One region of the Aliikangiella maris genome, then DNA from elsewhere that is predicted to be linked to it. Evidence: predicted binding sites of a transcription regulator. Region 1 holds the regulator's gene; the other holds the start of a gene.

What was found. The regulator PhoB, encoded in region 1, activates phosphate uptake and scavenging genes when phosphate is short. The targets are predictions, from matches to a motif close to TGTCATANNNNTGTCANA.
Region 2: olsF (bifunctional ornithine lipid synthase OlsF) is a predicted target of PhoB. The motif match lies at 1,790-1,807, and genes of this name have one in related genera.

The regions. Positions count from the first base shown of each region.
Region 1 covers NZ_JBFDAH010000026.1:40,813-44,250, forward strand. Annotated here, with positions in the region: gene ABVT42_RS18360 (GNAT family N-acetyltransferase) at 1-447, opposite strand, end outside; gene phoB (phosphate regulon transcriptional regulator PhoB) at 1,026-1,721, shown strand; gene phoR (phosphate regulon sensor histidine kinase PhoR) at 1,740-3,056, shown strand.
Region 2 covers NZ_JBFDAH010000019.1:61,118-64,555, reverse strand. Annotated here, with positions in the region: gene olsF (bifunctional ornithine lipid synthase OlsF) at 1-1,684, opposite strand, end outside; gene ABVT42_RS15870 (DUF445 family protein) at 1,929-3,296, opposite strand.

The DNA of each region.
Region 1 (3,438 bases):
AGTGTCAATCGCATTTTGGTTAATCAAAAGCTGACTTAAGCTGCTATCTTGGCGAAGTTTTGGCAGACTAAATAGACAAATTGCAGGAGTCTGTGACTTCAGCATTGTTATTGCTTGCAATATTAAGGTACTTTTATTATCAACAAACAAAGCGTCATTAAGATCGACATGAGGATGTGACAAGGTGCCTATTTGATAGACCCCCAATCCTACCGAGCGCTTTTCCCAAGGGAGTATGCCTATCAGGTTCTCACCCTCATAGATTAAAACTAAAAAAGGGGTTATGTCTGGGTGCTTTAGATGTTTAAAATAAGCCCGATAAAAATAAAAATCATTATAAAATTTAATTTGTGTTTCTTGCTTGAAATTTAACCAAAATGCTTTGACTTCTGCAAATTTTTTACGGTCCGTGATGATTTTCAACTGTAGACTTTTTGAATAATCCATAATGATCTTATTTTTACCGCTTAAATTTTCCAACTTTTGTTATATTAATTAGCATAGATCGGTCAGAATCGTTGAAGTAATTTAATTTATTTGCCTAAGTTACTGTAGTATATAGTAATATCTATATTAAAAGAAGACGATAAATTGAAATGCCTACATTATTTTTAAGGCCATTTCTATAAAGCAGTTCTCATCTTCAATATAATATTCAGTGATCCCCTAATAATACACGGGTCAACACCCGAATCAAATATTAGTTAAAGCTAATTAAAATAAAATGAATTTTGTAAAGATTATGAGAATAATTGGCCTTGATGTGTCACAAACTGTGTCATAAATAGACTATTTTCGCTTGTCATATAGTTATTTCAAGGTTCGTCAAATATGACATTTTTTTAACAACCCACTGTATTTAATATGAATTGTCATAATTTTGTCATGATTAGCAGGAAAAATAGCGCCTAGTGATTTAAACGTGACCGTATTGTTAAATTTACATGCCAAGCCTGCTTGATGACAGAATTTAATAATTGGTTTAACTCTTATTACAGACTCATTACTAACGAGTGGATAAATAAATGCCAAAGCAAATCTTATTAGTCGAAGATGAACAACCCATCAGAGAGATGTTGCGCTATGCACTAGAACGTGACGGTTATGTCATTCAAGAGGCTGATAATGCCGCGGCTGCTCGAGAAATTCTGGCTAGAAATCGTCCAGATTTATTAATTGTAGATTGGATGATGCCTGGCGAAAGCGGTATCGATTTCATTAAACGGCTACGCAAAGATGAAATATTAGCCGATTTGCCAGTTATCATGTTGACCGCTAGAGTAGAAGAAATGGATAAAGTCAAAGGGCTTGATTGTGGTGCTGATGACTACTTGACTAAGCCTGTTGGTATCAAAGAATTAATGGCAAGAATCAAAGCTCTGTTGCGCCGTACTTCACAAGCCAATGAAGATGACATGATTATTTCAGAGGGGCTGGAGTTGAATCTGGCTACCAATCAGCTCTCAATTGATAATGTGGATGTACATATTGGTCATACCGAATTTTCTTTATTACAGTTTTTTATCGAACACAAGAATCGAGTATACTCTCGCGCCCAGCTATTGGATTTTGTCTGGGGGCAAGCGGTTTATATCGAAGAGAGAACAGTGGATGTTCATGTGCTACGATTAAGAAAAATTCTTAAGCCGTTTGGTAAAGATTCGCTCATCAAAACGGTGCGCGGTATGGGATATATGTTTACTCAAAAGAAACCAGCTTAAGCAGTGGGAATTAGCTCAATGAGCAACGCGTGGACTATCGAAATTTCTCGTATATTCGTCTTGGCGGTTATAGCGATATTATTCGGTCTGATTTCCGGTTATTGGGGATTGGCAATTTTTTTAAGCAGTCTGGTTTATGTAACCTGGATGCTAGTACAGATACGAGCGCTAGAACGGTGGATAAGGCTGGGCGCAAAAAATCAGTTTGCACTGGATACCAGTGGTATATGGCAGCTTATCGTACAGCACATTGTCTATGCACAGCGTAAAAACAAAGAGCGCAAGCGGCGTTTAAGTTATATGGCAAGACGCTTTGAAGCAACTATTGCAGCATTGCCTGAAGCCACGGTTGTAATAAACTCTCACCGCGAAATCGAACTGACTAATCAGGCTTCGGAAGAAATATTAGGTATCGAAAAACGGCGTGATTTAGGGCAGCGTATCGACAACTTGATTCGCGATCCAAAATTACAGGAATTAATTGAGTCTGAAGAGTCGCCAGCCAGACTGGAAATGGAGTCCCCCATTGATCAACGTAAAACCTTATCGGTGACTTGTGTTGACTTTGGCGAAGAGCAAAAGTTGATTACCGCCAGAGACATTAGCCAGCGAATCGCTGTGCATAAATTGCGTAAAGCCTTTATTGCGAATGCCTCACATGAACTTCGCACACCATTAACGGTGATTACTGGTTATCTTGAGTTGCTTGAAAGTGAGCCAGATATGTCAGATATGGTGCGTAAGCAAATCGGCAATGCCAGCCGTCAGGCGTCTCGAATGCAGAAAATTCTTGATGATTTGCTGACTTTATCTAAGCTCGAAGAGAAGGGCTACGATCGTGAGTCTGGGGTGATGATTGATATGCCCGGATTAATTCAGAAATTGGTCACCGATTTTAAAAAGACCAAGGCAAAAGGTACCCATCAAATTGAAGTAGACATCGATCCGACGCTGCAAATTAAAGCGGTAGAAAGTGAACTGTATAGTTTATGCCAAAACCTGTTGAGTAATGCTGTTAAGTATTCTCCCGAAGGCTCAACTATTACTGTTCGCTGGCAACGCAAAGAAGATGGCTATACCTATTTTAGTGTTACGGATAACGGCGAAGGCGTGGCGCCTGAACATATTTCTCGATTAACTGAGCGTTTTTATCGAGTCAATGTCAATCGTTCGCGCCAGATAGGTGGTACGGGCTTAGGGCTATCAATTGTAAAGCACATTTTGGAAAACTATGGTGGATTTTTAGATATCCAAAGTGAATTAGGTAAAGGTTCGACATTCACCGCTTATTTTCCAAAATATCGAACTATCGAATATGAAAAACTCGCCAGTTAATCAACTGGCGATGTTGTATTAGTCGTTTGAATCTATTGCCGTGCTTTTTCTTCCGTTAACTCTTTTATTTAGACAGTCATAATAGTTTGTATTGGTAAGGATATTTGGCAAAACAATGATGAGACTAATGTTGCTGCGTACCCTGGATTACCTGTTTTGCATATCCCAAAAAATTTAGTTCATTTTACTATTTGAAATCAGACCCACTAATGGTAGGCTCACCAAGTCAAAGATTCATGCATTTGCCCTCATTCCGCCGACTTCCGAGTGATTGTATTTTCAAAGTCACTTGTGAAGTGTAGCCTTGGTAATCGGGATTTAATGCGGTTTTATAGTATAAATCGATGCTTTAAAACTTTAAATTGATGAGTCTGTTGTATCG
Region 2 (3,438 bases), on a different contig from region 1:
CCCGTTTTTTAGCAAGCAATTTATCAATATCAACAATTACTAAACCATCAACACAATAATTAAAATCAGGATCGACATTAAAAGCAGAGAATGTTACTCCTCCATCTTCGCAAAGTTCGGAATATTGCTTAAAGAGTGTTGGTACCATTTTATCAAATCGCTTGAGCTGTTGTTTTAAATCTCTAAAGCCTTCCTTTAAATCTTTATCATTAAATGATGATTGTAAAATCTGGGTACTATTACTTGAAATATTAAACGGCTGCTTTGCTTTTGCTAGTAAGTGCTCGGGTTGATAAAAGTGCCCATAAAAATAGACTAGCCATTCGGTTAGATCTTTACTGTAATCGGCACTGATTGATACCGGGCCAAATAGATAACGAATAGTTGGGTTTTTAACCAAGTAAGCACCAATGCCAAACCAAAGATAGTCAAGACTTTTTTTCCCCCAGTAACGAGGCTGAACAAAACTACGCCCAAGCTCCAATCCATTTTGTTGAATACTTGAAAAGTTTGGTTGGTAGTCGAATAGAGTACTGGTATAAAGTTTTTCTAACGGAATATTTTTTGATTGTCTTACGCGGTATGCACCAACGACTTCTAGCGCTTGCGGATCCCAAAGTACAATATGTTGGTAATCGTTATCATACCCATCAATGTCAATACGTTTACCAGTGCCCTCTCCAACTGCACGAAATGAAACTTCTCTGAGTCGTCCTATTTCACTTAGTAGACTTGTTCCTTTGGGATTGTTTAATAAAAATATTTGCTTATTATCTTGTGTAGTAGTGAGTAGCTCACAACTTTTTAATTCGGCACATAATGATTTACGTGATTGAGGGTGGGCAATGGGTTTTTCTGTATCAAAGACGAGTTTTCTCTTAACACCACTTTTTAATCCATAAACGTGCTTACGGAACAACTGTGCAGTGATGCGGTGATTTGATGGGAGATTTTGGATCGATTGACTCGAAATGATTTCGCCAATAGTGATGGGCAGTGTGATTTTTGTGTGGCGAAACATTTCTTTTACCAGTAATAAGATGCTCATTGGTTTTGAGATGAGTGATAAACCGTAAAAGAATCGAGAGTTTTTTCCGCCAACATGTACGGGTAAAATGGGTGAGCTTGTTCTTTGCGCCAAATGTAAAAAGCCACTGCGCCATTGGCAGTCTTTAATACCCGACAAGCGAAATCGAGAAACTTCTCCCGCAGGAAAAAATATTACTGCTTCTTCATTTTTTAATGCGTTTTCGATAAGTGTATATTGTGACTTTCGGGCTACACCACTCATATTGTTAACCGGTAAAAAAAACGGTTTTAAGGGCGATAGATGATTAAGTAACTCATTAGTGACTATTTTAATATCGCTACGTACTTGACTAAAGAGCTTCAGTAAAGCAATGCCATCAAGTGAGCCAAGTGGGTGGTTAGCGATGATGACAACCCGTCCTTCTGTAGGAATATTTTCCAGTTCCCAATTATCGACCAAATAGCTTAAGCCGAGTAAGTGCATGGCTTTATCAAGAAACTCCGTTGCTCCCAAGTGAGCATTTTCTTCTAAAAAGAGGTTGATTTCCTGTTCATGGAGTAGCTTTTTTACAAACCGGCTAAGCGTACGTTTTAGCTTAGGGCGTTGCTCTAGTTTGGGGAGCTGTTCGGTTAATAAGTTATCTACATTGATCATTTTTCACCTGTTTTAAAAAACGAGTATTTGTTTTAGCTATATTGACAATATAAGTTTTCCGCGATTTTTAAACATAATCTCGGACAAACTAGTCTTAAAAAGCAATATGACAGGATAGTGATATTTTTATGTCAGTTTGATGAATTTTTGAGCGTATCTTTTAGATGCTTATCCGCTGACTGTTGCGTATTTTGTCTCAGATTTTAGAGTTAACTTTTTATTTTGACTATTCAAGTTGACATGGTTAACTGGCCTTGTTCTGACGCGAGGTGAACCAGCGATCGGCTAGATAGTATGCGGCAAATAGGACTGAAAAAGTTAAAAATGCTTTGAGATTAATCAGTGCTAAGCCTGATAGAGCACCCAGCAATGCGCCAAGTAATTCTATAAATATTAGCTGATCCTTTATCATACGATGAAATATTCCCTCCATTTGGGCTGGCGAAAACCCCGCGGCTTTTTCTTTAATCAACTCCCTTAAATCAATATGTTCAATAACATTAATGATTGCCTGGTAGACCTTTTTTTCGACTGCGGGCTGGTTCAGCCGAGCTATTAACCAGGGAAATAATGTGTCGATAATTTTAATTAACAGCGCTCGGCAATTTGATGATCGAATAAACTGATTGAGCTGATGAATTAAAACCTCATTGATACTTACCTTGGTCAATTGGTAATTAATTATTTTGTTGATTAGTTGCTCTAACTTAAATTCTGACGATTGGGCAGGATTGTTGAGTTGTCGTTTTTGATACTCAGTAATCAGTGATTGAAGACCCTCAAATAGTGTTTGTCTAAATTCGAAACTGGCTACCATGCGGAACAGATAATCCTGGATATCACTTTCAGATAAATTCATTGACCAACGCGCGGCTTTCGCAAAGTTTCGTTTGAAGGTGTCCTGCTTTTCGATATGGTGATCAATGGTTTCAAGCAAGTGCCGGGAAATTCGCGGTATATTACCTGCGATTGTCTTGATAATTGGCTCTATCAAGTTCTCCATTTGCTCTGGCTTTTCGGTAAATTGTTTTTCCAGCCAATTAAATCCCTCCGTCAGTAATTGTTGCGGCTCGATCTTTTGGGCAAGATGATGTACCAGATGGGTTTGCAATTGTTTTAAGAGTTGTTCAACCGTTTGTTGATTATTGGTAAGTAGCTCATAGCTAATTTGTTGTAAAACTTTTGAGGATGCTGGGTTTTCCAACCAATCTCGACAATACTGATGTAATGAGTGGGTTGACTTTGTAATCAGTTGTGATTGATGCAGGTATTCTTGCCAGTGGGCTGAAGATAAAAAATGATCACTCAAAGTATCAGATAATGCTTGAGCCAGCTTAGGTTGGTTTTTAGGAATGAGACCTTGATGTCCAAAGGCCGTTTTTTCATAGGGCTTAAATAACATTTTTATGGCGATAAAATTGGTAAAGTACCCGATATTAGCGGTCAGTGATACAATATAAATGTACTCTCGCCAATTGGCTGTAAGCTGTTGATTGAGCCATAAATTAATAGCAGACTGAGCGAAAAGCGTGCTGTGATAACAAAAAAGTGAAAGGATAAGTAATAGGGGTAAGCCTAATAGACAAATGTTTCGAATATGCGCTAACTGCATCGATGCTCCAAACTGATAATTACAAACTTTTCAGATAATTGTTAATGGTTAGGATATTGTTTATTAAAAAAGGTTCGTTGATGCCATTCAACAAATTTTATATGCCTAAAATGGAAAATTTATGGGTAGCATATTATTGCAG